Regions from separate parts of the uncultured Succiniclasticum sp. genome, predicted to be linked through region 1. Evidence: riboswitches for the same ligand, from Rfam matches in the RefSeq annotation. Region 1 holds a riboswitch; each other region holds the start of a gene.
What was found. Region 1 has a riboswitch for S-adenosylmethionine ahead of QZV31_RS12555 (hypothetical protein). Riboswitches for the same ligand answer to the same signal wherever they lie in the genome.
Positions count from the first base shown of each region.

Region 1 (7,806 bases):
CATACCCCTGCTCAGCTGCTTTTCTGAACCATTCTGCAGCTTTAACATAATCTTTCTTTACACCTTGACCGTTCTCGTACATAACGCCTAAATAATTTTGGGCATCTGCGTCTCCCTGTTCCGCAAGCCTGCCGAATATCTCGGCAGCTTTGCGGTAATCTATTTTAACGCCTGTCCCATGATAGTAATTTTTGCCCATTTCTAAATTATAATCACGGTTATCACAGGTTTTCATATTTTTATTCTCTTTCATATTCTGCGTTATTCCTCCTTTTTCGCAATATTGAGGATTTCCTCTAGTTTCGACTCCGAGTGGATGCAGTACAGGGCCAGTTCAGACCCGCAATTCCGGTACGCCTTGTCGTACTTATTTTTCTGACGCGATGTCGTAGTAATCTCCTTCGTGCTTTCCAAAGTCAATTGCTTGTCCAGTTCCATTTTGTTTTGCTCCTTTTAGTCTCACATCTTCTTTATTAATTTATGCGCTTTCTTATACTGTTTTTTACAATACGCCTGCACCTTTGCGTCGATGCTTTCTTCTGTGTCGTTCTCTTCCAATAAAATGGGGCACTTTTTGCGGATTTCTTCAATATCGGGAATCATCCCTCCAAAGCAACCGGCATGACCGTCATAGTCGTACTCAACAAGATAACTTTCCGGATCGTAGCTGAACCAGAAATCCAGTCCGTTATCAATATTCCATATCCTGTCCTCTTCTTCACTCAACAGACTTCCGTCGTTGTAGCCGTACCACAGGCACGGATACATTTCGGTGCCGTCCTCATCGATCCAGCTCCCTCTTCTGTTTGGCGCTGGCCACCGGGTAACATCTTCAATCCGTTCCGAGCCTTTCTGCAACCCGACGTGCCAGCCGGTTTCTTCAACAAATTTATCCAGCGCGGTTTCAATATATTCGTCCGTGGAGTCAAACAGGCCACATTCCATCAAGGTTTCTTTAATTCTGTCTAAACTGATATATTCTTCGATATTGATTTCATGTGTCTCCAGTACTGTCCCGTCTTCCGCGATGCAGTCCAGGTAGACTTTGACGTCTTCGTTCAGGGGAAGATCGGCATCCCCGAATTCCGACGTCCGTACTTCACCGTACCAGAAATGTCCCTGCGCGGCTACGTCGTCTTCCGTGTAATGGACGCCTAAAAGTTCGTTATAATCCAGCTCGCTGTATAACGTGTCACTGATCTTGTCCTGTAAGTCGTATAACACGTCTTCAATTGAGAATTCATAATCATCTTCCTTGTCGCAATCAATCTCCGGATTTTCCATCTCCTCCCTGAATTCACAGCCTGGATAATCACAGTACAGGACAAATTTTGTGGGAATCTTTTTCTGTTCTTTGTCTTCGTGATTTCCATTCATGTTTTTGGATTTATCTGTGATCTTTTTCATAACGAATCCTCCTCGTACCATTAATCTTTTTTTCGGTTTTCTGCTTTTGTATTTTAGTCTTCATCAGGAAGGTTGTGTACGTTTCTGACCTTCGCCCTATATTCAAGCAGTTTCATATGCAGTTGCTCTTTTATCTCCGGATCCGTTTCGTTGTCCCATGCTTTTCTTAGTTTCTGATAATCGGAATCTTTCTGTAATATCGAGTTCAATCGCCAGTTCTTCGGTGGCCTGAATCCAAAATAAATTTGTGCGGTAGGTCTGGTTTCTTTCGGATATGTTTTCACTGTCAAATCTAATTTGCTTTCTTTTTTCTTCTGTTCTACCAATTGTGTTCCACCTTTCGTTTTACTCATCTTGTTATCAGATTATGTTTTGTATCCGGTTTTATATCATGAAATATTTTTTTCCTATCCGCTCCTTTCCTTCATCACCGGGCAAAAGAAATAGCCCATCATGGTGACGGGCTGTATGTAAAAACAAAAGCCCATCGGAATGATGGGCTGAATTCTCAACATCCCATCATACAAGCTTTAGCACCTTGCCCTGTAGGCAGGTTGCTGTGCGGTCACCGAGCTTGTCTCTCGCGCACTCTTTATGGTCAATTGGGTTCACTTATGAAATTATTTTGGGGAACATTTTTCATTCCTTACTACAGTTATATTATATCACAACTTTTAATTCTTGTGTTCGCTTTTACGGCGACAAATACTATTCTTTTTTACAAAGCTGATTGTGATATTCCTTTCTTCCTATTTCCATTTTATCTAACAGGTTACCTTCATAATCAAAGTATTCATATCCTCCGAATTCAATATTATTCTTCCTGACAAGAACTAGAAACTCTGCATACTCGCTTTCATCATTTTTAATATCATCATAATCGGAAAGCTGGGGATAATAAGCTTGTATATGTTCTTCAAACAGGAAAATAACACCAAACTTACATGGAATAAAAAACCGATCTTGCTCTAAAGAGTATACACCATAAAAAAATAAAATACATCAGTCCCTGCGACAAGTACCTTTCTATTCATGTCAATGTTGGTATAATCAATATCTGCAAACTTTGGTTTTAATAAGACGGTTCCATCAATCTTCATCAGACCGTATAAACCATTATCTTCTTCCTGATAGACTACCATGTTATAGTCAGTATATTGTATAACTGCATATTGGCAGGGAATTGTTTCCGTTCCGGTATGATCCAGAGCACCCCAACGCGGTTTCCCGTCAATCATTTTTGCAACAACATAATATTCTTCTTCGCATTCAGAACCGTAAGGGCCTATCGCATACACGTACTGCGGCTCAATCACCACGTTCCCTTCTGTGTCTATAAACCCCCATTTACCGGCTTCAGGGTCATCCATCCAGTATGGACCATCATCCGGCCACGGATAGGCAAGCCGCTGGGCGTTAAATGGACAAAGCCCGGTACCGTAGAAAAAAAGTTCAAACTTTTCCGTAGTATCCACCACAACTTCTTTTCCGCTTGCTGTAAGGAAATGCGGGTTGCGGTCAGTGGGCTTCGTGATGTCCTTACATCCTCTGAGATATTTCTCAACCCATTCTTTATCCATTTCTTCATCCCACTCTTCATCCGATAAAGGTCTTGATTCCTGATAGTCTGCCATCAGTTTACTCCTTTTACATCATACTTTAGATGGAAACACTTCTGTTCATAAAGCAGAGCAGAGCCGCCCTGCCGGAGACTTTACAAGTCTTGATGAAGCAGACGACGGTCCTGCTCTAAATCCGACGCAGCTCGTTTATCGAGCAAGTACGCCGGAGTTGACAGCAAGTGGACGACCGGTCAAAATCGATATCAAGCGTACCGAAAACCGGAAATAGGTCCACCGCTGTCAAAGGCTTCTTTCAATTCATTATTGTTCCTCCCATTATTACTATAGCACATTTTTTTATGGTCGTGGTCGCCATCATGGCGACATTTTTAGATGGTTTCCAAGCCCCAACTATATAAAATATTATTCGTTAAGTATATCCTCAAGGACTCCATCCAAATCATAGTATGCCGATGCAATCTCTTTGAAGGATTTCGTTACATGGTTATTATTGCAGTCTACGTAATCCACATTGCAAAAATCTATCCATCCCGAGAACTTCAATCCGTTACCATCATCAAACCGCAAAATAATATTTTTGACAAAATCGGTTTGGCCCTCTGCCGGATTCCAGGGCTGAAAATAGTTTTCCCGTTCACTGAGGTCACAGATATGTAGTTCTACTGCTGTGATAGTTCTCCCTATACAATCCTTAAAGAATGCCGAAGCATCTATATTAGGAAAATTAGTACCTGCTTTAATGTCCCAGGGAATACGGTTCATGCTTACCCGGTGTTCTCCATCGGTTTCTTCCAGCATTTCCAACACATCCCCATCCTCAAAGCGAATCAATAAGGGTTCATCTATTTCAGCATAGATACCGATGGGTGCTTCATAATCTATTATCTGTTCCGCGTCATCTGTTTCTTTTAACAGCAGAGATTCGAGATGATAACTTTGCAGACAATAGTTCAAGCCGACCAGTTTGAGATCTGCAATCTTTCGTCCTTCCAACTTAAAAGAATCCAGCCTTTTCTTCAATTCAACTGGAGAGAACAGAATCGGTGCAGACCATGTGTGGCGAGAAAACACGCTATTTTCATAACAGTCGTAATGTGTTTTTATTTCGCTTTCTTGATCCTGTGCTACTGTTTTTGTTATGTGATATTCTGACGGTACTCCCCCACACGTTATTGGCTGTTTCGGAACGTTCTTCGTAGTATAAAGATTTTTAAAATGTTTTTTCTTCATTCACACCCACATCCTTACCTATTTTTGATGATCTCCGAACCAAACTTACCGCATCACTGTTTCACTTCTTTATAAACCGCTGACTCTCATAAGTTCATCTTCTTTTAAAACAAGAAGCGTCCAGTCTTTCATATCCTTTATCTGTCTCTGATACTTTTCTCTTTCACTTCCGTTTGCAATCTCAATACACTCTCGCATCAAATCAGCCACATATATATATTGTTCCCTGTTAAACCTATCCTTCAAACCTGTAATTTTCCGTTGAACCGTAAAATCAAGCACTTCTTCCAGACTCTTCAAGCAAAGTATTTTTTCGGCAGTTTCTATAATTTGATACCACTGTTTACAGGTAAATTCGTAATGGGCATGGTCATCAAAAACTTTCCCTGTAGAAAACGTAATCGCTTCCCGAAAAAAATAGAAATCGGTGTCAGCTATATATAAACATGTCGAACCATTCCCGGGGCTAACGGCTATTAATCCACCATCTTCTTCCTCATACTTTCTTTTGAAAAAGAAACAGGGGCATTGAGAAACAAACCCGCAGGTTTTATCTTTATGATATTCATCCCAGGCTTCTTTGGAATACATTTCTGTCTTAGAAGGGGCAACAAGTGTTGTTTGCTGTGCATCCGTCTCTTTATCAGTTTCCATATCCAGCCATTTATACAGTTTTAATAATTCTTTACGATACTGTTTTTTATCAAAATGATAAGCACGCATGCCGGAATAGTCCCACAAATCGCTGTAACACGGATCGGTTTTAAACGGATTATAGAATCCTGACCATGTAACAATATCTTCAGTTTCTGTAATTTTTACATGTAGGGGCCAGCAACCAAAACAGCCGCACCCGCAATCCAAAATCCTTGGCTCACAGTAATCGTCCGAATCGATGTCCTGAACTTCTGTCAGCTCATCAAACAACTCCCAAACTCTTGTCCATACGTAATTTCCTGCCCTCCCCGCTTCTCCATTCTTTGTAGCACTTGGCAGTTCACCTTCCTCGGCAATATCAATAAAGCTTTTTCCATTAACGTATATAGCCGCCACATTGCTTGGTTCACGGTCTGGTCCAAACGTAAATTGCGTTAATTTGAATTCAATTATGTCTAATGGTTGCATACTTCTTACCCCATTTCAATCTATAGCTCAATCAAATAAGATCTTGTCTTTGGCATGTAGTTTTGTTATAATTGTCCAGGGCCTTGATGGTGTGCCGTTAATAGCGGTTTTGAACACACTGTCAGGGTTTCCTTTTTTTATAAATTAGTCCTTCCCGGCACACAAAACCGGATAACAAACCCGGGGGCCGTGAAGGACTGTTTTCAGCAAATGGTTTACTGGCACTGGCTCCGCACGAGCCGTCGACCGAAAACTCATTGCTGAAATTGATTTTTTTATTAGTCCTTCACAGCTCGGTACACCTGCTTCCAATGCAGGGACTGCCGTGAAGGACTGTTTTCAGACCGCTGCTGTTTTAATACAGCTACACGGTTTTGCCTTTTATAATAGAGCCGCGGCGTACCAGCCCGGGACGAACCCTGCATGATTACTATAGCATATTTTTTTGTGCCCGTGGTCGCCATGATGGCGACATTTTTAGATGAACCCTAATGTCTCTTACTTTTCTGCAGCTTTAAAATTGTAAATTGGTTTTAAAATATCAACTACATCTACCGTTTCTTTTAACGTGGCAAGAATGTCATTCACACTCTTGTATGCCATCGGCGCTTCGTCCAGCGTTTCCTCCACCACGGTCGTGGAATAGATTCCTTCCATGGCTTTTTTGTATTCTTCCATGTTAAGGTTATGGAACGCTTCTCTCCGGGACATCAGCCGTCCGGCACCGTGAGGCGCGGAATTATTCCATTCCGGATTGCTCTTACCGATACCCAGGATGCAGCCATCCCTCATGTTCATCGGAATCAGAACCCGCTCGCCTTTGGGTGCCGCAATGGCTCCTTTCCGCAGAATCATTTCATCCACATTGATGTAGTTGTGGATGGTGGTAAACTGATCAACCACAGTAAAGCCGCACATTTCAATGATTTTCTGCGCAATCATGTTCCGGTTCTCGTTCGCAAACTGCTGGCACAGGACGATATCGTGCAGGTAATCATCCATGTATTTGCCATACAGGTAGCAAAGGTCATCAGGAACACCTTTATCTTTTCTTTCCAGCTTCAGCTGTTTCAAAGCTGCCTGTATCTCTCTCTTCCGTCCTTCTGCTTTCAGTGTACGAATGATTTCTGCCGATTTTTCCGGATATTCATCCTTACCATGGTTTAAATCAATGGCCATCTTCTGGTAATAGTTTGCAACCTGTAATCCCAGATTCCGACTCCCGGTGTGAATGATCAGATACAGTTCCCCATCAGAACCCCGATCCATTTCAATGAAGTGATTCCCTCCGCCCAGCGTTCCCAGGCTCAGCCCCAGATATGTTTTGTGTCTCAGCCGTTCATAGCAACGGAACCGGGTCAGGTCAAAATCTTTCTGCTTCTCTTCCCACACATTAAATCCGGAAGGAACTGCGTGTGCCGCGGCATCCAGTTTTTCAAAATTAATATCCTTCTCCTTAATATGGGTGGTCAGCATGCCGCAGCCAATATCTACACCAACCAGGTTAGGAACAATTTTATCCACGATGGTCATGGTGGTACCGATCGTGCATCCCGTCCCTACATGAACGTCCGGCATGATCCGGACTTTGCTGTTTTCCATAAACTGGCAGTCAAGCATCCGCCGAATCTGTTCCACCGCCCCAACATCAATTACATTTGCATAGCAAATTGCAGTTCCAAATTTTCCTTTTATTTCCATTTTTATCCTCAAGCAAACCTATTTGAAACGTATGAAACCAAAATACAAGCAAGCAATTAAAATGCCAACTATTGCAATATCTAGAAAAACGATACCGAAATTTCCACTTATCAGACACCAGACAAGTGCGCCAAAAAATAATCCGGGCATGAACGCTGCGCTTATAGCCTGTGCCATTCTATTCTTTTTTGCTTTTGTATAAGTGTATATTCCGACTGCTATAGCAACCACTGGAATGAGCAAAATTTCCATTTTTTCTCACGCACCCAATTTTATTCATTTGCTTACTAATTGTTCCCGCTTGCATGATTACTATAGCACATTAATTCATGTCCGTGGTCGCCATGATAGCGACATTTTTAAATAGTCTCCAAGCCCCAGCTTTCTAAAATATTGTTTACTTCCTCTACGGAACGCATATCGTTCGTAATGCAATATTTAATTAAAATATCGGTAATCATACTGCGCGACAGGGCAAACCCCGCAGCGTTTAACAGGTCTTCTGTTTCCTCTTCATTCAGTTTCAGCGCCAGGGCAAAACGCACCACTGTATATTTTCTGGGGTGGTACTCCGGATCGCTCTGGATTTTGGAAAACAGTTTCCGGTCATAGCCGGCTTCGCTGTAAACCATAGGCGCAGTCATATTTTTTGCATCTATGTAACGCAATAACTTTTTTGTAAAAGGATCTTCAGGAACAAATTCATTTTTGTCTGGCAGTTCCTTCTCCTTAGGACGTACGTAGCGTAAAGAGTAACGTA
Region 1 is NZ_CADBFF010000042.1:892-8,697, forward strand. Features, by position in the region: gene QZV31_RS12540 (tetratricopeptide repeat protein) at 1-253, opposite strand, end outside; gene QZV31_RS12545 (hypothetical protein) at 262-438, opposite strand; gene QZV31_RS12550 (hypothetical protein) at 460-1,407, opposite strand; gene QZV31_RS12555 (hypothetical protein) at 1,461-1,733, opposite strand; SAM riboswitch class I at 1,924-2,008, opposite strand; gene QZV31_RS12560 (WG repeat-containing protein) at 2,376-3,041, opposite strand; gene QZV31_RS12565 (hypothetical protein) at 3,393-4,220, opposite strand; gene QZV31_RS12570 (hypothetical protein) at 4,290-5,345, opposite strand; gene QZV31_RS12575 (RtcB family protein) at 5,844-7,046, opposite strand; gene QZV31_RS12580 (macro domain-containing protein) at 7,406-7,806, opposite strand, start outside.

Region 2 (7,806 bases), on a different contig from region 1:
TGTAAAAACCGGAAGTTGGAGCAATCCGCTGATAGGGTTCTGTTTCTTTACCAACCTCGTTGTTTCCCCAGAAAGTCCGACGAGCCGCACAGGAAAAGACGAAAATACATTCCGGCGCAAACTTTAGGATCTTATTTCCCTCTTTCCATACGGAATCCAGAATCGTCCAGGGATCCCCATAAGCAATCCGAGCCTGCACGTCCTGGCTCATATCTGAAGTCATGGTCAGGGAACCGTCCGGATTGCTTGCAACCGGAGCTCGCATGATGTCAATGCCGTTATGTCGGTACAAAAAAGGAAATTCCAGCGTGTTGTTAAAAAAGAACTCATCGTTACGGATATGCAAATACTTGTAATAGATTTCATACGCCGGACGGTGATTCAGTTCCTTCAGGATACAGCCATCCGCCGCAGTAACATGCATAAACGAGCCGAGAGGCTTCCAACCGGTGACAAAGGAAGTCTCCACGTGAAAATCTTCTCCGCCAAAGAGGATAAAAACGATACCCTTCTCCTGATACCCTGCCGCCACGGAAAACACGCAGGCATCATTCTGATCCAGATTCTCACATAATGCTCCTCCGCCAAAGATCTGTACGCCCTTTCGGATATGGGAAAGGCTTTCACAAAGTGTTGTCATCGACATGCCGCGTATCGTCACAAGAAGCTCCACAGCCTTGACCCAGGGCCGTTCGTCCATGGCAGCCGCCAGAATTTGCACAACATTCTCCTGTGTATCAGCCTGCAGCGGATACTGCAACACTTCCACCTGAGTGGAAGGATATTCAAACAGCGTGCAGATAACCGCAATGGACCCGCCGGAAAAATCGCCGTTAACAATATTCCCGTTGGAAGAGCAGCCGGCATAGAGAGCTTCCGGCATCAGCCTCTCAATGGTCTCACATACATGCTCGATCCGTTCCCGGTCCGGAATCTCTGTACAAATCTGGATCAATACCTTCGAGCAAAAGTTGCTCCTGCCCCATTGCCGGAGTTTCCGTAATTCTTCTTCCAGCTTTTTATCGTCCTGAAATGTAAACTGAACCTGTTTCATGCTAAAACTCCTTCCTCAAAAACTTACGGCGTCCCCTTCCAAATCGCCGTAACCTTATCCCCCTCACGCAACCTCATCATAATAACGCCCTTCGCATCGCGATGCAACATTCGCAACTCATCCACATCCACGCAGAGAACGTAGCCCTTCGCAGTAAACAGGAACACCTCATCGTCAGCATGCACAACGCACAGGCCCGCAACCGAACCGGTTTTTGCAGTCAACTTGTAACCGATACGTCCCCTTCCGGCCCGCTTCTGCTTTTTGAATTCGTAAACCGCGGTCCGCTTGCCGATACCATTCTCCGTTACCGACAACACATAACCGGCATCATCGCGGACCACATCCATTGCGACGACACAATCCGCTTCATGCAGATCGATGCCCGCCACCCCATGGGTCTTCCGGCTCATGCAGCGTACATCCTGCTCATCAAAATGAATCGCCATACCACCGCGTGTGCCCAACAGGATGGAGTTGTTTCCGTCCGTTATCTTTACGCCGATCAGTTCTTCCCCGTCATGCAAGGTAACGGCTTTTATTCCGTTCTTCCGGACAGAAGAAAACTCCGCCAGCCTGCAGCGTTTTACCGTTCCCCTGTCGGTAGCCATAACCAGATACTTCGTATCCTCAAAATCATGTACATTGATGACCGCCGTAATCTTTTCCTCCGGACGCAGCGGCAGCAGATTCATAACGGCACTCCCCTTCGCTTGGCGCCCGGCTTCCGGGATCTGATACCCACGCAGCATATAAGCCCGCCCATTATTGGTAAAGAACAGGATATAATCATGGGTTTTGGCAAGAAACAGATACCGGTTGAAATCCCCACTCCTGTTACTGCTGCCGCGAATTCCATAACGGCCTCTGTTATTCTTAGGTACATTGTCAGGCATTTGTTGTTTGCTGTCATCCATTTTATAGGTTATTCCTTTCCGCTCCTAAACATTATTTCCATGTGTAAATTGCGACAATCGCATGTACTATTATCATTACCGGCACGCCGAACCGGAACAACGGCTTTAACGTTTTGTGACGGAACACAAGCATGCCAAGGTACGCGCCGACAGCGCCCCCTGCCACAGCCAGACCCAGCAGCACCCACTCCGGAATCCTCCACCAGTGGTTGACGGCTTTCAGTTTATCCAGACCATAGACGAAAAAAGTTATGATGTTGATGATAGAAAACACGTATAGCATAGCTAACCCACATTACTTTTTAATCCAAAATATATCCTTACTATAGTATTTTATCACATAACCAACTCTATGGACAGGTTTATGATTGTCAAATCATACTACACTATTATTAGATATTATTCGTCAACATTACGAACAAGTTAGTATATAAAAGAAATCTTTCTTCCCTCGCAAATTCCACAAACATAAAATTGCCTGTCACATATTCCGTTTTACAATTCTTCTTCATGATCTTCACCCGCCACTCCCATGACAGGCCAACACAATTCCCAGGTACATAATCACAATGATCCCGTTCCAATACTGTCTCTTGTGGACATACTCCTCACTCTGCTCTTCATCGTACAATCCTTTTATTAAACCGACAAACCCCGTGCACCCCAAAACCACTCCAAAAATCGCCAGAGGGTTGACAGCAATACTTTTTATAATACTGATAAAAGCAGGTCGCATTTCTTCCCAGTGAAACATCACAAACAGTCCGGTCAGCAAAATGGTGAATGCGCCTGCCTTTTTTGTGTTGCTAACCATGCGTATGCATAAAAAAATGACAAAAAGAGGAAGCACGCACGCAATAATATAGTTTGCGTAAATGAAATCCGCTCGTATGCCGGTAACTTCCGGATTTGTCGTCATAAACGGAAAAAAGTTGCGCACCTGGCAGCTCCTGTAAAACGTCAATCAATCATTGTTGTTGTTTCTTTTCTTCCTGAATAGCTTTTCTCTTTCGCGTCCACTTGTTAATCCCCAACAGTTTATGACGCCGGGGCCCGTAACGCTTTTTAAATTTTAGTGACTCGCGACGTTCAGATTTTAGCATGATTCTCCTTCGCTGTATCTCCCAATATAATATCTTTTTATTATTCTACAAAAGATACTATTTCACCTTCAGTTTCTTCCTCTCGCAGCGTTAACTCTTTTTCCGCCAACTTTTCTATAATTTCGTCCAGGCATTTTTTCCCAAGGTTTCGGATTCGTTTCAGGTCTGCTGCCGTTGTATCCGACAGTTTTCCTATGGTTTCAATGCCCGCGCGGTGCAGGCAGTTTTCAGAACGTACCGACAACCCCAGGGTTTCGATGAGTTCTTCCTTAATCGGCAATGTTTCTAATCGCGTTTCATGAGAAGTACTTTGGCATAACACGGTATCTTCCATTTCATTCCGGTAATCCCGGTTCCGTTTCCAATGATCCGGCAGGTATTTGTCTTTCAGTTCATACCACATGACGTGCCGCACAGGCCGTTTCACCTTTGGCGCAACCATAACTTTCTCACTGCGCTTATCCCTTTCTTCCTTCACTGCGCCGATCATTTCACGGGTCAGCGTTTCCAGTACCACCATCTTTTCCAGAGACTCCTGCAGCGAATCGTTCCGGAAGTCCGCCACCGCTTCCTCCAAAAACTGTCTTGCTGCTTCTGCATTTGCATCTAATATCGTTGTTGCCGTTTTTTCACACTGCATATCCATAACACGGTGTCTCCTTTCTCTGCTTTCTTTCCTTAAGCCTTTGCCCTTTCTATTGCACACTGTGCAGGAAAATTGTGGCCGCTGACCGAGCGACATGACCTGTCAGATAAAGGTTGTATATGGTTTCCCCCACATGGTGCTGACAAAAAGGGCAAAAGAAAAACCCGTCGCAATGACGGGCTTATAGCGCAACATTAACAGCCCATCGTCTGATGGGCCGAATCTTCCCTTCCCATCATGCAAGCTTTAGCACCTTAACCGGGCGCCCGGTCAGGTTGCTGTGCGGTCACCGAGCTTGTCTCTCGCGCACTCTCTATGGTCAATTGGGTTCCATTGCAGGAATCAATATTAAAGTAAGTAAGTGCAACGTTGGTTACCTCAACCCTCGTTACACTTATATTATACCACATGTGGTCAAACCGTTATTCAAATAAATGTTGGTCAAATCAATTTTGTTTTTGTTTTATCTTTCATTTAATAAACTTTTCGCAAATTGCAATAGCAAGTTGCGAATTGTTTTTTTAAATTATATCATACTAAAATTTTTGAAGCAAAACTGAAATTTTCCATAGAATCCTCAATAGCGGGATTCTGGAGGGATACTTTTATCACCGCCACCCGGCGCCTTTCCTCCCGCAATATGTTTGAGTTCACCGTCTTTCAGTTCACATTCTGATAACTCATCAAAGTACGCCTCGGCTTCCTCTTTCGTAAGGTCAACGCCTTCGGTTTTAGCGAATGCAATCAAATCTTCCGCAGTTTTGCACTCCAGAGCTTGTTTCAGCATTTCTTTTGTGATTTCATTTTTGTTAATCGGCATAGTAGAATCCTCCTAAGAAAATGATATTTAAATGCCTTTTATTATATATACAAAACAGGTTTCCCAAAATTGACGCTGCCGGGATTTTTTTAATTATATCATGCTCATCTTTGCAAAGCAAAACTGGGATTTTTCGGTTCAGGATTATACAAGCAGACAAAGACATAAGCAAACCATCGGCAGCGATTGCGTCATTCCATGAAATGAAATTCGCCGTCGTGGCGAGGCTGTTTGAGGGACAGAGTCCCGAGTTCCGAAGCCACAGGCGAATAAATCCATGGAACAGCAATCGCGGGCGGGTTTGCGAAGTCTTTGCCTGCAGCATGAACTATACGCACAAATTGTGATTTGTATCAACACACATATAAATGTAATTAAACCTGTATGCTGCAATTCAATCCGCGCTGATATATCTGCGCAAAATCCGCATCAGTTCATCCGGGTTAAACGGTTTTGCAATAGGCCCGTTCATCCCTGCAGCAAGACAATCCCGGACATCTTCATCGTAGGCGTTTGCGCTCATGGCAATGATCGGCAACGCGGTTGCGTATGCCCCGCCCAGCGCGCGGATTGCTTTTGTTGCTTCAAATCCGTTCATGACCGGCATCTGGATATCCATCAGAACCGCATCATAATAACCGGGTCCCTTTTCCTGTAAAGCCTCCAGGCCGATTTCACCATTTTCAGCCTGTTGCACCTCGGCCCCGTATTGTTCAAGAATCATCCTGGCAATTTCCGCATTGATGGCGTTATCTTCCACAAGAAGGATCCTGCGGCCAGCCAGATCTATGCTTTCGCTATTGTCGGCATTTGCCGGGCTATCTGTTTCCAAAGGTTCCAGTTCTAATTCTACAGTGAATTCAGAGCCTTCTCCCAGTTTGCTCTTAACGGAGATCGTTCCCCCCATCATTTCCACAATCTTTGCAGTAATCGCCAGTCCGAGGCCGGTCCCCTGAATACGGTTTACCGTCGTTCTTTCCTCGCGGGTAAAACTCTCAAAGATGTGCGGCATATAATCCTCTTTGATCCCGATACCCGTATCTCTGATGATAAAACGGTATTTGTTCTTCCCGCCCGGCGAGGGAACCTCTTCCGCGATCAGGTCCACCGTCTTGCCTGACGGCGTATACTTAATCGCATTACTGATAATATTGATCAGGATCTGCTCAAGGCGGAGCTCGTCAGCGTTAACCTGATAGTGACGGACACTGTCATAACGGTACGTGATGACCAGAAATTTCTTTTTCGCCTGCAACTCGGTAATATCCTCAATACGCCGGAACAGCGCAGCCAAATCGCAAGGCCCATAGCTGATCTGCATTTTACCGCTCTCAATCTTGGAAATATCCAGAATATCGTTGATCAGGGACAACAGATAGTGACTGGACGAGCCGATCTTATCCAGCGCGTCTGCAACCGTTTCCGGTTTGTGCTTATTGGTTTTGGCAATGTTCGTATACCCCACGATGGCATTCATCGGCGTACGGATGTCATGGGACATATTGGCAAGAAAATCATTTCTGGCGCTAGTGCGCGCTTCCCTGACGCGCCGCTGGTACTCCGCTTCGCGTTCCATCTGCGCTTCAATATTGTTGGTCCCGATGATCAGATGCCGCCCGTCGTTATCCTCCAGCAGCGTGGCTTTCATGCTGACCCAGACCGGGGTATCTCCAAACACCAGCCGGTATTTCATGGTAAAAATTTTGTCACGCTCCAGGATGGACATGACCTTTTCCCTGTAAAACGTTCCCATGAAGCGTTCCCGGTCGTCTTCGTATATCAGCCGCGACATATTCCGCCGGCTCAGATTGAAAAAATCTTCGCCGTTTTTTTCTACTCCCAGCGTGTCGAATTCTTTTGTGGCAGAGTATTCGACAAAATGATCCGTATCCAAATCTACCACGTAGATACTGAAATAATCCCCGGCCAGCGCCGTGGCTACACGCCCAAAGGTGATGCTGGCATGGTGCGCCATTTCAAAGGCTTCCATAGCTTTCATCTGTTCATCCACGCTGCTGATGCCGATTACGATATGGCTTCCTTCCTTTTCAATCATGCGCGTGACCTTCAACTGAACGTATGTGGGTACTCCATTAAACATCAGGCGGAAGGCAAGCTTGTAAATGCCGTGCGCGTCAAGCTCCGAAATGATTTTTTCTTTTACGAATCCATCCAGGAACCGTTCCTGATCTTCCGGATATATAATTGACTCAAAACGTTCCCGCGAAAAACTGATAAAGTCCTCCCCGCTGCGCGGCAGGCCCAGCGCTCTGTATTCCTCCGACGCACTGTATTCAATAAACTTATTGTTTTTTGTATTTACATAATAAATGCAAAAATAGTCCGCTGCGAGAGCCTGCGCCACACGGGCCGGAGAAACTTTCAGGTATTCCTCTTCCATGCTATGCACCATCCTCCGAATTCGTTAGCCGGCTTCTTTATCTGTCGCGCCCGGCACGAAAAAGGCGCCAGGCAGATTTGCCGGTACAGAATAATAAAGATTCGTTCAATTACCGTTTAATCATATCATATTTTTCAGATATTTTACAACAAATATAAAAAGCTGTGCCGGTAACATCCAACAGGCAAAAAGCATCTTCTGATACAATCAGGGTAATTTTTTATATAAAAATCTATGACCGCTGCGATAACCTGATTTTGAACATTTTCCAACTTTATATTATTTTACCACCAGTATTCATTATAAACAATATTAAAAAAACAGCCGTAGAAATTCCACGGCTGTTGAATCACTTACTGTGAAAAATTGGGAATTAATTTAACTTAATGACATTGGTTTATTTATAAATAAACCGAGGGATTTATCATTACATTCTACTTGTATCAAGTGTACCGATTCACACAGTCTGTTAAACAATCGGTAAAACAATCCACATATGGACCGTCTCCGCCACCAGCTACCTTTCTTAACTGTTCGCTGTCCAGTTCCTGGTCACCCAATTCTGCCAAATAAGCTTCTGCTTCCTCTTTGGTTAATTCAATTCCCTCTGATTTTGCATAAGCAATCAAATCTTCCGCAGTTTCACACTGCAGAGCTTTCTGAATCATCTCACTGGTAATATCATTTTTGTTGATCGGCATCGTAAAATCCTCCTTTTAATTATTAATTTAAATGCTTTTATTAATATATACAAAACAGATTGAACAAAATTGACACAGTTGGAAAAATTTTTTATATAAAGATTAGAACCAACTTTTTAATAGGTACATTCGAAATCGGGGCAGTCCATATAGCACTTGCCACC
Region 2 is NZ_CADBFF010000037.1:2,100-9,905, reverse strand. Features, by position in the region: gene QZV31_RS12265 (diguanylate cyclase) at 1-1,054, opposite strand, end outside; gene QZV31_RS12260 (DNA gyrase C-terminal beta-propeller domain-containing protein) at 1,078-1,971, opposite strand; gene QZV31_RS12255 (DUF1294 domain-containing protein) at 2,003-2,254, opposite strand; gene QZV31_RS12250 (hypothetical protein) at 2,489-2,911, opposite strand; gene QZV31_RS12245 (DNA-directed RNA polymerase subunit alpha C-terminal domain-containing protein) at 3,115-3,720, opposite strand; SAM riboswitch class I at 3,950-4,042, opposite strand; gene QZV31_RS12240 (hypothetical protein) at 4,298-4,540, opposite strand; gene QZV31_RS12235 (ATP-binding protein) at 4,935-6,941, opposite strand; gene QZV31_RS12230 (Nif11-like leader peptide family RiPP precursor) at 7,385-7,642, opposite strand; gene QZV31_RS12225 (hypothetical protein) at 7,759-7,806, opposite strand, start outside.
Region 2: linked by a shared signal. The riboswitch ahead of QZV31_RS12245 (DNA-directed RNA polymerase subunit alpha C-terminal domain-containing protein) and the one ahead of QZV31_RS12555 (hypothetical protein) in region 1 are both predicted to bind S-adenosylmethionine.

Region 3 (7,806 bases), on a different contig from region 1:
CTTGTTAGTTGCCATACAGATTTGTAATCTTCCCTCTTAACTCATTGCATATTTTTATCTCTTCATGAAATCTAGGATCATTCATGCTTGCATACGTATCTGCAAGGCGCCTGTGATCCTCATAGGCACGCTGTAAAAAATTCTGCTGCATCTTACGGATACAGTCGTCCGCAATCCGCTTCCGGTCTTCTTCATCGGTTGCAAAATCTTCTCCAGCCAAAATTCTTGCGGTTTCCGTATTGATATCTGCGTCACCAGCTGCAAACAAGCTCTCTTTGACCATGGAAAAATCAGCGTTTTCCAATTTGCAAATTTTTTCATAGATGCTCTGACGGACAGGCGACACAAAACCAATCTGCTGTAAGATTTCCCTGTAAAAATCTATCATGCCGGAATACCGGAAGAATAACAATAACAAATTACTTTCTGCCTGCTCCAGTACGCTGGGAACAGGCTTCGAATATTGCCCGGAAGCCTGGGGAACCGTATTGTTGCGGAACGAACGCGCCACAACTTTTTTCCTGTATTCCCCCCTGATCAGGCCTTCATCGATGACCAGTTGCTGCGCCAGGAACTTAATGTACCCGGCAGCTTCTATCTCTGTACTGCACTCCTGCAGGTACGGAATTATATTCGACACACATTGAACTTTTCCTGCCAGATCCGAAACATTATTTTTGGAAATTGTGTAACGGATCTGAAATTCTGTGCCATTCCATGCGTTTTTAACCAGGTTTTCAAAAGCATCTCTGCCAACACGGCGGACATATTCATCCGGATCCTTGCCTTCCGGCACATTCAGCACCCGGACCGAAAGCCCTGCCTTTTTGGCAATACTGACTGCCCGTACCGCATTGCGCCGTCCCGCGTCGTCGCTGTCATACGCAAACACAACATTCTCTGTAATACGGTGAAGCAGTTTCGCATGCTGCTCGCTAAACGCAGTCCCCAAGGAAGCTACGACCCGGTTAATTCCGGCTGCATGAAGGCTGATGGCATCCATGTAGCCTTCCACGATAATCGCTTCCTTCGCTTCACGAATCGGCTTGAGGGCCACATCCAGGCCAAACAAGGTCTCCCGTTTCTGAAAGATATCGGTTTCGCCTGTATTCAAATACTTTGGCAGACCGTCGTCCATCACGCGGCCTCCGAACGCGATCACTTTTCCCCGCGGATCCTTGATAGGGATCATCACCCGGTTAACAAAAAAATCGCTGTAATGACCATTCTTATTCCGTATCAGCCCTGCAGCGGCAAGCTGTTCCAACGTACAGCCTTTTTTCACCATGTTCGTCTGCAGCGCATTAAAAGACGGCTGGGAAAAGCCCAGGGAAAAACGTTCAATAATCGTATCGGTAATTCCCCTGTTATGAAAATATTCCAGCGCTGCCAATCCGGCTTTAGTTTTATGCAGGCACGCAGAAAAATAGCGACAGGCCAAGTCGTTAATCCGGTACATCTCTTTTCGTTTTTCTTCCCTGCGCACATCAGCCGCCGTCCGATGCGATTCGGGAACGGGGATATTGGCACGAGCAGCCAACGACTTGACTGCTTCCGGGAATGTGCTGTTCTCTATTTTCTGTACAAAGGTGAATACATCTCCGCCGGTATGACAGCCGTAACAGTAAAAAAACTGTCGTTCCTTATCCACACTAAATGAAGGTGTCTTTTCCCCGTGAAACGGACAGCAGGCCCAATAGTAACGCCCTTTTTTCTGCAGCGAGATGTAACCGCCAATGACATCGACGATATCAGAGCTGTCTTTTACCTGTTTTTTAAAATCTTCATACTGCTGATCCATCAATCGTAGGTTCCTTATTATCGAATTTTAATTACTTATTCTATATTTCATAAAAAAATCCTCTTTTTTCACGCAAAAACACTTGACACTTTAGTTTATGAAACACTGATTAATAAAAAACGTAAGCGACTGTTTTGTATTCAGTCGCTTATCCGCTGCTCCTGTTATGAAATTCAATAAGACTCTTTCATCAATATCTTTATATAAAAACACGGATTCATTTTATTAACTGTTTCTTTTATTCGCTGACCTTTGGCACAAAGTGCTGATTGAACATCCTGACAGCGCTTAAATCTGTCAGCCCTGCCACATAATCCACAATCGCCGTCATTTTGCCAAAGCGGTCAAAATTCAACTGAACATCTTCCGGAAGCAGCTGCGGCTCCTTTTCATACATATCCAGCAGACTCATGATCACGTGCTCTGCTTTCTGGTGTTCCTTTTCCAGTGCAGGGCATTCATACACATAAGCAAACATAAAGTCGCGGAACTCCTCGACCGCTTCGTCATAATACGAATCTAAAATTATTTTATCTTTACCGGCAGAGCATTCAACGATATTGTGAACCAGTATATCCAGAATCTGGGTTGGCTGTGTTCCCAAACGCATGGCCACAATCCCCGGCAGTTTATCAGGGCCGGCCAGCCCGACCCGGATACTGTCATCCAAATCGGAACACAAATAACAGATACGGTCGCACCGGCGTACAATAGCGCCTTCCAGTGTACCCGGGAGTTTTTCCCCGGTATGACACAAGATGGCATCCTGCACTTCCGCAGTCAGATTCAGACCTCGTCCCTGCCGGCCATAATACGTAACCACCCGGATACTTTGCTCGTTATGTGTAAAATGACCCGTATATTTATTGATGGCCCGCTCCCCTGCATGACCAAAAGGCGTATGTCCCAGATCATGGCCCAGTGCAGCAGCTTCAATCATATCTTCATTCAGGCGCAACGCACGACCGATCGTACGGGAAATCTGTGAGACCTCCATGCTGTGGGTCAGACGGGTACGGTAATGATCGCCCGGTGACAGATAGACCTGGGTTTTATGCTTCAGGGACCGGAACGCTTTACTGTGGATAATACGGTCCCGATCCCGCTGGAACGCAGTGCGCAAATCATCCTGCGGCTCCTCGGACAGACGGTGGGAAGCTGCGCTCTTGCAGGCCCAGGGCATCAGATTTTTCTGTTCCAGCCCTTCTGTATATTCTCGAACATTCATAATCAGTATAACTGCTCCTTACCGGCGGGCTGCATTATTCTTATAATAATAATCCAGAATAATACCGGCAGTCTCTTCAATAGCGCGATTCGACACATTGATAATCATACAGTGTACCCGCCGCATGATACCTTTGGCATAGTCCAGTTCTTCGTTGATACGATCCACATCTGCATAAGTAGCATCTTCAGAAAGTCCCATTGCTTTCAGACGGGTCATACGGATATCGGTCAGTTTGTACGGATCGATCAGGAGACCGATAATTTTATGATGCGGTACCTTGAACAGTTCCGGTGGGGGAACGACTTCCGGTACTAACGGGACATTAGCTACTTTAAGCTGTTTATGGGCCAGGTACATGGACAACGGCGTTTTCGATGTACGCGATACACCGATAATAACAATATCCGCCTTCAAAAGGCCCAACGGATTCTTACCGTCGTCATACTTAACCGCAAATTCTACCGCTTCTACACGTTTAAAATATTCATGGTCCAGTGCATGAATCAGCCCCGCCTGGTTTTTGGGAAGCAATCCAGAATTCTTCTGGATTGCCCGCAACATAGGACCCAGAACATCAACCACCTGTATCTGCAATTCCACAGCTCTGTCCGCAAGATGCTCACGAAGGCGCGGGTTTACAATCGTATAACACACCACGGCCTTATGTCGTACAGCTTCTTCCAGTGCTTCGTCAATTTGTTCCTTATTATTTATATAGGGAACCCTTATCACATCAAACTTTGTTTCCGTAAACTGGCTGACCGTTGCCTTAATGACAGACTCCGCCGTTCCGCCAATTGAATCTGACAATGCGTAGATAATCGGGTTGCTTTCAGTCATGATGACTCACTTCCCTTCCCTCTGCAATATCAACAAACAGCCTTGTAAAATTCGTTTTGGTAATCCGGCCTACAATCTCATAGTCTTTTGTTTTTTTATCGACACAACGAACCACGGGAAGGCTGTCGATTTGATTATCAATAACCTTCCTTGCCGCAGCAGCTACCGTCGTATCGGGAAAAACCATAACCATTTTTGAAAGCGGTGTCATCGCCATGACGACAGGTATCGTCTTCATATCACCATTACTGTTGGTAGCCAGTTTCAGAAGATCTTTACGTGAAACAACACCAACCAGCAGATTTCTCTCATCCACTACATAGACCGAGCCAACATCGGCTACAAACATGCTGATTATAGCATCATATGCACTTTTTGAATTTTTGATTACGACCGGCGATGACTGGATATCAGATACCAAAATAACAGAAACCTCTTCCGTCAGTAATCCCAGCGTACTTTTGCCATTAAAGAAATAGCCGACTTTGGGGCGTGCGTCAATCACGCCGCTCATGACCAAAATGGCCAGATCGGAGCGCAACGCCGCCCTTGTCACATTTAATTTATCCGCAATGTGCTGTCCTGTAATAGGACCTTCCAGCCTGACAATTTCCGCAATTTGTTTCTGTCTAGATGTTAAGCCTATTTTACTCAGTCCTTTCAAGCGCCATGCGCAACCCGGTCTCCCCGACTTTAATAACTATAGTACTGTACATTTTTTTAGCTTCAGGGCACATATAAGATACTATAATATTCGTGCACCAGCTATTTAATATACACTAATTATAGTATTTATTTTCTGTTTTGTAAAGAAACTGCTAAATTCCCGCCTGTTCTTTTAATGCTGCCGCTTTATCTGTGTGTTCCCACGGAACATCAATATCGGTCCGCCCCATATGTCCGTAAGCAGCAGTCTGTTTGTAAATAGGACGGCGCAGATCCATGCTGCGGATAATACCCGTCGGACTTAAGGAGAAGTTTTTGCGTACCAGTTCTGCAATCTTGTCGTCTGCAATGACGCCGGTACCAAAGGTATCCACCAAAATAGAAACAGGCTGCGCTACACCGATCGCATACGCCAGCTGGATCTCACAACGCTTTGCCAGCCCTGCCGCCACAATATTTTTTGCCACATAACGTGCCGCGTACGCAGCGGAACGGTCCACCTTGGAAGGATCCTTACCGCTGAACGCGCCGCCCCCATGACGGGCCATACCGCCATAGGTATCCACAATAATTTTACGTCCAGTCAGACCGCTGTCCCCCTGGGGACCGCCAATCACAAAACGGCCGGTAGGATTGATAAAGTATTTGGTATTTTCATCCAACAGTTCTGCAGGTACCACTTCCTTGATAACCAGTTCAATCATATCCCTGCGGATCTGTTCCTGGGTTGCATCGGGATCATGCTGGGTGGAGATGACAATGGTATCTACGCGAACCGGTTTTTCATCTTCATATTCTACCGTAACCTGGGTTTTTCCGTCAGGGCGCAAATAGGTCAGCGTCTTGTTCTTTCGAACTTCGGTAAGCCTGCGCGCCAGTTTGTGGGCCAGAGAAATCGGCAGCGGCATCAGCTCCGGTGTTTCATCACAGGCATAACCGAACATCATGCCCTGATCTCCGGCGCCGGTTTCATCTTCCGCAGCTGCTCCCTCTTTTGCTTCTAATGCTTTGTCTACACCCATAGCAATATCACTGGACTGTTCGTCAATGGAAATCAACACACCGCAGGTAGAACCATCAAAACCATATTTTGCTCTGTCATAGCCGATTCCCAAAACCGTATCACGGGCAATTTTGGGAATGTCCACAAAACAGGTCGTCGAAATTTCACCTACGATATGGATCTGACCGGTAGCGACTACGGTTTCACAGGCAACCCTGCCATTAGGGTCTTCCGCTAAAATTGCATCCAGGATCGCATCAGAAATCTGATCGGCAATTTTATCCGGATGTCCTTCCGTAACGGATTCTGAAGTAAATAATTTGCGCATTTTTATGCTCCTTTCCTTAAAAAAAGATGCCCTCGCACATGTGAGAGCATCTTAAAATTATTATGATCTCATCTTGCGATTTCTCGTAAGGACTTAGCACCGTTTGACAATCTTGCAATTGCAATGGTTGCTGCGGCTTCACTGGGCCAGTTCCCTCCACCGCTCGTGATGAGCTTTATTTAATTATCGTAACCATTATAACAGAAATTTTTTGCAATGCAACCGTTTCACAGTAATTTCACAGCAGAAATATTTTTCCGGTTTTAAAAAACAATTAACAATAAGCGAAACAATCATAAACAGTAACACCCTCAAACAGATCAATGCCGTTTTGCCATCACACGGTCCAGCAGGATGGAAGCTACCTCATCTTTGGAAAGAATCTCCAGTGCTTCCACTGTTCCGTCCGGATACAAAAACTTGACAATGTTGGTATCCGTATTGAAGCCGGTGCCTTTCAGCGAAACATCATTGGCAACGATCATATCCAGATTTTTCTTTTTCACTTTATTCGCCGCATTTTCAAGCAGGTTTTGCGTTTCCGCCGCAAAGCCCACTAAAAATTGTTGCTTTTTCATACCGCCCAGTGTTTTCAAGATATCAGGATTTTGATCCATCACGATGGTCATTCCGTCTTCCGGGTGAATTTTTTTGATTTTCTGATCCGCTACAGAGCGCGGCTTAAAATCAGCAACCGCGGCAGCTTTGATCACAATATCCGTATCCGGATACACGGCAAGACAGGCATCCAGCATCTGCTGCGTCGTTTCCACCCGAACTACCTTGGCATAGGGCGGCGGCGTCAAAGCGGAAGGACCTGTGATCAACGTCACGTCCGCACCCCGCAGCAAAGCCTGTCTGGCGATGGAGTATCCCATCTTTCCACTGCTCCGGTTCCCAACAAAGCGCACCGGATCAATCGGTTCACGGGTACCGGCCGCTGTAACCATTACTTTCAGGCCACGCATATCGCCTTCCCGCTGTGCCAGAAAGCGCTCCAGATACGCGATGATTTCCGGAACTTCCGGCAGACGGCCGGCGCCGGATGTACCGCAGGCCATTTCCCCGCTGGCGGGTTCCATAACGGTAATTCCCCTGCTGACCAGTGTTTTCAGGTTATCCTGAGTAGCAGGATTCTCATACATGCCCGTATTCATAGCCGGACATACGATTTTCGGGCAGGAAGCTGCGAGGAGTACAGTACTTAGCAAATCATCAGCCAGACCGCAGGCCATTTTAGCAAGAATATTCGCCGTAGCCGGCGCCACCAGGAGCAGGTCTCCCCAGTTTGCCAGGGCAATGTGCTCTACGTTAAATTCATCCCGTCCGTCCCACATGGAAACGGCACACTTGTGCCCGCTGATTTCAGCAAAAAGCAACGGGGAAACGAATTTCGCCGCATGCTCCGTCATGACAACACGAACCTCGGCTCCCTGTTTCCGCAGCTTGCTGACAAGGTCAACCGCTTTAAAAATGGCAATACCGCCTGTTACGCCAAGAACAATCTTTTTCCCTTTCAGCATAATCATTGCTCCATTACTTTTTACGGGTATAGGTTATTTTTTTCTCGCCAACTTCCTTCAATGCGATGCTGACCTCTTTTCCGGGAAGAGACTGGCCCGGTTTTGTCAGTTCACGCGCACGTTTGGCAGCCAGTATAGCCAGGGTATACTTACTGTCAACCATTGTCGCCAGTTTATCAATTGAGGGATTCACCATGCTCATAATTATTCCTCCTGTAAAACAAATTACTTATTTTCCTGTTTCTGTAACATCTTATCAACCAAAAAAAATGTACGTCCTGCACGATAACGCTCTGCTTCCAGCAAGGTCAAAACACGCTTCGTTGCTTTTTCCGCTACATCATTGACGATAATATAATCGTACTCACTGGCATAGCTCAGTTCGCTGGTTGCCGCTTTCAGGCGCTTTTCAAT
Region 3 is NZ_CADBFF010000003.1:11,192-18,997, reverse strand. Features, by position in the region: gene dnaG (DNA primase) at 5-1,801, opposite strand; gene QZV31_RS02105 (deoxyguanosinetriphosphate triphosphohydrolase) at 2,040-3,029, opposite strand; gene QZV31_RS02100 (pyruvate, water dikinase regulatory protein) at 3,048-3,872, opposite strand; gene QZV31_RS02095 (helix-turn-helix transcriptional regulator) at 3,865-4,527, opposite strand; gene metK (methionine adenosyltransferase) at 4,691-5,869, opposite strand; SAM riboswitch class I at 5,935-6,044, opposite strand; gene coaBC (bifunctional phosphopantothenoylcysteine decarboxylase/phosphopantothenate--cysteine ligase CoaBC) at 6,190-7,392, opposite strand; gene rpoZ (DNA-directed RNA polymerase subunit omega) at 7,406-7,588, opposite strand; gene gmk (guanylate kinase) at 7,618-7,806, opposite strand, start outside.
Region 3: linked by a shared signal. The riboswitch ahead of metK (methionine adenosyltransferase) and the one ahead of QZV31_RS12555 (hypothetical protein) in region 1 are both predicted to bind S-adenosylmethionine.

Region 4 (7,806 bases), on a different contig from region 1:
AACATAATTTTGGCCCGTTTCTATATGTACACTTTCTGAAACGCTCACGCCTCCATGAACCAATGGTTCTCATCGTTAAACAGATTAACGACCTTGCCACAGATCCGACAAGTGTACCGCATACCCATTCCGCCGGCTTTCAGACTGGCCGCCCGGCGAATATCCAGAACGCGGTCTATGGCAAAGACCCGCCCGTCCTCCCATACGATGGACGTCGGCCTGATGCTGCCGTCTATGTCGAATTCTGCATGGACTTTCAAATTGATCTTCATGAGTCTCGCCTCCTGACTATATGCCTGATTGTTCCTTACTGTTTCTAAGAGAGAGCTTTATGCACTTTTGTGATTTCCAACACGCCGGACAGGCGCTTTCAGCGCATCGGAATAATCAATTTTATAGAACTTCTGTTCGATATTATTGTATCACAAGATTTATAATAAGAAAAGCGAACAAAAAGAAAAATACAGCCTGTCAGATAACAAGCTGTATTAATACCCAGGAACATCTATAAAAACAAAGTGCACCGGTCAACGTGCAGACGAATTAATCAGTGTTTCCTTAAATTAATCCCTGAAAGATCAGTCGTCACTCCAGCAATCAACATAACAGCTGCCACCGGCAATATTCTTCAGAGCTGTACCGTCTAATTCAAAATCAGACAGTTCCGCCAGGTACGATTCCGCTTCCTCTTTTGACATCTCATACCCGCCTGTCTTTGCCAGCGCGATCAGTTCATCGGCTGATTTGCACTGCAGGGCTTTTTCCAGCATTTCTTTTGTGAGCTCTTTTTTGTTGATTGGCATGATGAATCCCCCTCGTAACACAAATTTAAAATCCGAAACAGTTCTCTTTTATAATAACACCACGATTACTCACAAAATTTGTGTTTAAATTAGAAACTTTTTATTAATCATGAGGATTTTCTATATTACTGTAAAACTACAACTGTGGACTTATTTTTTTTGTAAAAACAAAACTTTCAAAAATCGCTGCAGACAGTATTTAACTTCTTCAAATGTTTCTTTCTTCTTTCCGGTTCTTTCATCCATGTACAGACTGCGGTTCACTTCAATCATCAGGCTCTGTACCCGTTTGTCCTGCAAGGAGTAAAAAGGTTCAGGGACCACGGTTCCGGCAAAGGGCGTGTTAACCGCCACTTCCAGTCCTGCCTTCGTAAAATATTCGTTAGCCATAGCCAGCAGGTCGTCCGGAGTAAAAACAGGATCTGTCCCAAGACATATCTCCGGACGTTTAAGATACTGATTCCCTTTTGCTTCATATGGCAATACCGATGCCGAAAAGGAATGTCCGTCAATGATCAATGCTCCGCCAAACGCGGTTAATTGTTTCTGTACCGCTGACCTGAACCTGCTGTGATGCTGCTGATAGATTTTCAGTGCTTTGCCGTAAGCCTGCACCCCTGCCGATGAAGTAAGCGGACTGCGTTTTAGCAGGCCGCCGTCTGACATGCGCGTGTAATACATGCCCATGCCTTTCTGCCACATCATTTCATCTTCCGGATCCAGGAACCGTTCCGGGTCGCACACCAGCCGACTGAATTGATGAACGACAGCCAGGCAGCCCGGGCAGGCAAACAGTTCATCCGTGTACCAGTCGGTCATGCACAGCAATTCGCTGTGCAGTTTTTCTTTTTCCGGCAAAAACTCCTGTTGGAAGATTTTTGGAATGTTCGTGCTGCTGTGAGGAATGTGGACGATGATCCGCGGCTGTTCCATTGTTTTTCCAAACGCTGGCAGGCAGCTTTTGCATTTTTGTAACGCTGCCAAAACAAGTTTGATTGATTTCATTTTCTTTCGCCTCCTGTTTGCGATCATAAAGAGGCAAAAGAATAAGCCCATCGTTATGATGGGCTGTAATTTCAACTTCCCATCATACAAGCTTTAGCACCTTAGCCGTTCCGGCCAGGTTGCTGTACGGTCACCGAGCTTGTCTCTCGCGTACTCTTTATGGTCAATTGGGTTCCGTTTCCGGATTATGTATTAAAATTTGGACAGTTTTCACTGCCGGTTTATTATATCAAATGTTGGTAAGGTCGTCAAAAGGAGATTCTATATGCATGCAAAACTCTTGACAAACATTAGCAAGATCAGCTTAACTTAATGACATTGCCACGTCAAGCCTCATTCCTGTTTCCAGGGATGGTCGATGCCCCTGTCATTCCTTCATTATTTACTTCAACTAACATTACTCCTCATTGTGTTTGAACGCATCCAGAAGCATTTCCAGTTTCTCTTTGTTTGCGCCGGAGAAGTTCTTGTAGAATTCGCTTGTGATCATCACATCCAGGAACTGCTCGTCATACTCGTCCAGTTTATCTGAGCCCCGGAGTTTTTCAGAAAGGCAGTAGAGGAAGTAAGCCAGCTGGATATTCTGTGTGCTGTGATTCGTATTGTAAACTGCCGTCTCAACCTGGGAACTTTTATCACTCAGCGGTTCTTTGTAACGGATGGACACGGATCCCAGTTCATCAGAGTTTGTGAGCACGGGTTTCTGATATTTCAAATCAGAGGAAGCAGCGGGATTTTCTTCCTCATTCATCTCCAGTTCGTAAAGAGCAATGCCGTGTCCGCCGCTGCCGTAGGGTTCGGAGATGACTTTGTCATTCTTAAAATCTTCGTGATTCAGCTGACGGTTCTCGTAGCCCAGCATCCGGTACGATTTTACGAAGCGGGGATTAAACTCAACCTGTGCTTTCACATCTTTGGCAACGATATTCGTCAGCGCAATAAACCGCCGGTTCACAGACTCATCCACATCGTCCAGATTGTTCACCACGCAGTACGTGCCGTTGCCGTGTTTCGCGAGGACTTCCAGGTTATCGTCCTTGTAGTTGTAAAGACCCGTGCCGATCACAGACAGGAACAAATTACTCTTTTTCTTTTTCTCAATCAGACCTTTCAGCCCGTGCTTGTCCGTAATACCGAAATTCAGGTCGCCGTCGGTAATCAGGATCACCTGATTGTTCCAGTCCGGTTTGTAAAACTTCTCCCCGATATCATACGCCGTGTTAATTCCGGCGGATCCATAGGTGCAGCCCTCAATCTCAATTCCAAGAACAATGCCCATCAGGTCTTCTTTGGACTGTTCGTCCTGAATCTCGAAACCTTTAAAGTAAGTATGGTCTTTCGTACTGTAGGTAACCAGGCTGATGCGGTCTCCGGCTTTGAGCTTACTGAACACGGTCGCAATGGCTTCCTGGGTCACTTCATCATTAGAACACATGCTGCCCGATGTATCCAGGAGCAGGATGATGTTCTGATGTTCCTTTTTCTCTTTGGCTGCCTCTGCGTCAATGAACAGGATCTTTTTGTTCCCTTTCTTTTCCATCAGTTCGGTGCAGATGGCAAACTTGGCGTCTTTCGGCGTTTCCGCTTCATAATCGAAATAGTTGAGTACTTCCTCAATGCGCACCTCATCCATGTTGACGCGACGCCCGGACCGGATCTGGTTAAATACAATGCCCATGGACGCGTTGCTGGTGGTCATCCGGAACGTGGATGTCGGCGATGTAAAGACATTTTTCGCATCTTTTTCTTCAATGGGTTCGTAAGAATCCGTAGATAACGCTTCCATGAGTTCGGAGTCAGCGCTAGCTACCGAACCACCGGCCATCCAGGGAGCGGGAGCGGCCTCCTCACACGCGTCACAACACATCATCATGTTTTTCTGAACCGCAAGCGAAGGAGCTGCTTTCTTTGCCGCAACTCTTCTGGAAAAAACACGACTGGAAGCACGGACGGATGCCATGATACCGGCGCCTGAACATCCGAGCCCCCGCTCCTCTTCGTATTTAGGGCGGGGATGCTTCTCTTCGTAAAACGCTTCTATTGCCTCTTCCGGCGTTCCTTCTTTTCTCTCGTGCAGCCAGGCATACAGTTCCTCCATGACATTCTTCCTGCCAAGCTGTTTAATGAGAAATACAAGCTTCTCATCCCCATAGGTTACTACGCTCAGTACTTTGGCTGCATGTTCGGAGTAGCCCAGACTGAGATAGTATTCATACTTTCTGCGGGTCTCTTTCGATTTGTTGATCAAACGCTTAAACTTCATGACTGTTCTCTCCTTTTTAATAATAATGTTTTCACTGTACGTTCTTCGCTGTCTGTACGTTAATTATATAAGCAAAATGAATCAAAGTGGTCGCTTCACAGGCGACATTTCCCCTGCCCCCTTTGACCTACTTTAATTTTACAACTTTGCCAGTCCGTTTGTACGTACTTTGAGAAGCGCCGCGCGCCAGTCTTTATGAGGGTTTCAGAAGTTTTACGTTTTTCTGTGAAATAAGAAATACCCTGCTGAGCATGGCGCACAGCAAGGTTGTAATACTTTTTATTGCAAAGGAATGTATTAAGAATTGGGATTTGACGTATTAAAAAAACAGCCGCGAAAGTTCGTTGCACTTTCACGGCCGTTGAATCACTTACTGTGAAAAACCGGGATTTGTCAAAAGATGGCTTACTTCGCCATATATACGTCTTTGTCCAACTGCTTTTCGCTGCTTGCCAGCATCATGGTAGAAGCAACATCAGATGTTACATTACTCACGGTAGAAAACATTCCCACAATGCTTTCTATGGGAAGAAAAATCGCGACAGCCGCCGTTGGGATCCCCACCGTTTCAAACACTGTGCACAGGGCGATAATCCCACTACCGGGGCAGCCTGCCATAGTCACAGATATCAGGAACGCGGATACGGTCAGCGTCACGAGCACATTCAGGTTCAATTCCAATCCCAGTGAACGCGCCATCAGAACCGCCAGCATCGTGATATAAAAGTTACTGCCATTCATATTAAACTGCAGTCCTACGGGTATGGAGAACATGGCCAGCCGGGAGTCAACACCTAACTTTTCAGAACAGAGCTTCAGGGTCAGCGGGATACAGGCGTTCGAACTGTTCAGGGAAAACGGCACCGGCGCAAAGGCCAGGACCTTCTTCAGGAACGGAACCGGGGATAAACTTCCCGCCAGCGCTACAAACAGGCCTGATACAAAAATAACCAGCACCGTATCCAGAGCATGGGCAACAAACACAATGCCAAGGGAAACCAATGCGTCCGTCCCGGTGGTCAGCATGAACTGCATCATGGAAAAAAACACAACAACAGGGATAAACTTTACCACTACGTTCATAATGTCCATAAAGAGGACGTTTAAAAATTCAATGAGCGCTTTTGCTGCTTGAGCCTGTTCCCCCGCCCGGTTGATAAAAACGCCGAAAAGGCAGGCCAAAAACAGCATTTGAAGCACATTACCGGTAGAAAATGGCTGAATCAGATTAGCAGGAATAATACCCGTAATTATATCCAGCAGAGACAAACCGGGTTTGGTCACAAGGGCCTGTTGCGGGATGGCTTCCGCCAGACCGGGAAGACCTTCGGCAAAGAACAGCAGGCCAAAAACAACAGCCACTACCGTACAGCAAAACAGCTTCACCAGAGAAAACACAATCAGTTTTCCACCCATGCGTCCTATATCCGCCGCGTTGGACATGTTGGTGATGCCGGCGATGACCGAGATGAAGATCATGGGACCTATAGTCATGGAAAGTGCATTCATAAACATTTTCAGCACAGATCCGGCCATGGTTACACTGATATGATCCAGCACAGCGGCACTTATATTCCCTTTCAACAGAATACCGCAGACCATCCCCAACACAATGCCGATGAACGTATTACGGGCATCTTTGGTGGAAGATTCGTGAACCTTTATCGATACAAGGTTCTTTCCATTCTTTCTGGAATAACCCACCTGATTCCGATGCGCTTTGAGCACCGCCAGGCCGTAGGCGTCTTCTTCCTCTTCGTTCACCTCTGTCATTTCCACCATAGGATTGTACGGTTCACCATTGGCTTCCAGAAGCAGGCTTATATCCCCAAAACGGCGGCGCAACGCAACCGTAACCGAAAAGTCTTCCGGATTCCCGGCGCCTTCGGACAGACGGAGGAATGTTTCTTCCAGCAAAAGCTGTGCCGTAAGAATTTCCTTTTGGGAAATTTTAGCCTTGCATAACTCCTGTTCCAACCAGTTCATGGTTTCCGAAAAGGTGTTTTTGCTTAACACAAGTTTTTCTTTTTTCATAATGCAACTTTTTATTATTATCCTTTTTAGAGTTAAATCTTGATTTATATCACTGCCAACATTATATCACAAAACAGCCGCAGAAAAATTAATTCTACAGCTGTTGAGGAAAAATGGAATTTTCAGGTCTGTCATCTTAATGAGCGTATTGACCGGATGATATCCGGTTTCCTTTTACGCCGAATTTGAAAGATTTTGAATAGTCCTGGAACGGCCAGACTTCCACTGTTTTCTTTTTATTGTTGTAAATTGCGCTGTACTGTGTCATGGAAATACCGGAAGCATTCGTGTAAGGGTTTTGCACCACGCTTCGGAGAATTAATAATGCGGTAGGTTCGGGCATTACTGTATAGTATTCCTTTTTAGCCGTATCCCTGTAGCGTTCCAGCTGCCCCAGAATCGTCACGAAGCGATGATAACCATGACCGTAGCCGTAACGGTAATTCGGCGTCATGGCTTCATCGGTCATTTTGACAGCCTCTTCCCTAAGCTTGCCATTTTGATAATAATCCTCCATATCATCGCTGCCCAGATAGAAATTCGTACAGATATCAGAAGGAACGACACATACGACGCTGTTCCGGCTCTCGATCACGATGCTGCGGCCCGTTGCATCCGTTACCATAAAATGGCAATTCTGCCAGTCCTCCGGAACCAGGATGCCGGTTCTCGTTTTCCGGACCGCCTCATCTATATTCGCACAGTCGTCCAACATATAGCGCAGCAACATGCTGGACCCGGCCGGGAAGCGGCACGGCTGTTCCCCTTTTTTGATATCAACACGCTGAATGGAGACGTAAAGGCCCTTTTCATTGATCCCGTCCATACACTGGTAAGGCAGAATATCCAGCAAGCCGGGGGTGAATCCCTCCTGATCCGGACCGCCCCTCTGTAACAGCGGATTGTTTTCATCGCACCAGACTGCGTCAGCCACCGCAATCGATTCATACTTGCCTTCCGGTTTGCAGTGAAGGATAACATTTAGCCCGGTCAGGGACTTGTCTTTTTTTGAAATACGGTGTGGATAATCATAATTCCGGCAGGTAACAGGTTCTCCCTTCACGTTATGGGTAAAGAAGACTGAGCAGCCGGGATCGATGTACCCTATTTTCCGCATGATGTTCATGACTTTCGGACTGTAATAATCTTTTTGGTAGTCCATGTAATACAGGTAACCTTTATCGTCCAGCCTGGTCAGGACGCCGCGGCTTCCCGCCCCGGATGCACAGACAGACTGGGCGCAGTTGACCAAAGCAATTCCCATGAACGCTATCATTACTAACCAATTCAGCCTTTTCCAAATCAAAGCAGCCTGTTTTCTCAATTTTAATCCCACCTGTCACAGATTTACCGCCCCAATATCCTCATCAGCGGGAAACAGCGGCTTGTAGTGCTCGCTTTCCTCAGCGGTTCACCTTTTCCGTGTACGTATAATATCTGCATTCGTCTAATCTCCTCCTACCCGGCTCAAATTCGCTATTTTTTATCGCAGCTTGTAATTTCCGCCTGCAACTGTTCCAAGAATCTCGCCGCATGGCCGCCATCCATTTGCACGTGGTGGAACTGGAAAGATACAGGCATGACCGTTTTGAAAAGCCCTTTGCGGTATTTGCCCCACATCACCAGCGGGTTGGAGTATTTTTCCGTATACTGATTCACAATGCAATCCAGTTCTGTCTGTATTATAGCCGACGTGCCGAT
Region 4 is NZ_CADBFF010000005.1:775-8,580, reverse strand. Features, by position in the region: gene QZV31_RS03690 (hypothetical protein) at 45-272, opposite strand; gene QZV31_RS03685 (hypothetical protein) at 579-803, opposite strand; gene QZV31_RS03680 (N-formylglutamate amidohydrolase) at 954-1,808, opposite strand; SAM riboswitch class I at 1,885-1,974, opposite strand; gene QZV31_RS03675 (von Willebrand factor type A domain-containing protein) at 2,206-4,071, opposite strand; gene QZV31_RS03670 (dicarboxylate/amino acid:cation symporter) at 4,477-6,105, opposite strand; gene QZV31_RS03665 (carcinine hydrolase/isopenicillin-N N-acyltransferase family protein) at 6,242-7,429, opposite strand; gene QZV31_RS03660 (CatA-like O-acetyltransferase, family 2) at 7,582-7,806, opposite strand, start outside.
Region 4: linked by a shared signal. The riboswitch ahead of QZV31_RS03680 (N-formylglutamate amidohydrolase) and the one ahead of QZV31_RS12555 (hypothetical protein) in region 1 are both predicted to bind S-adenosylmethionine.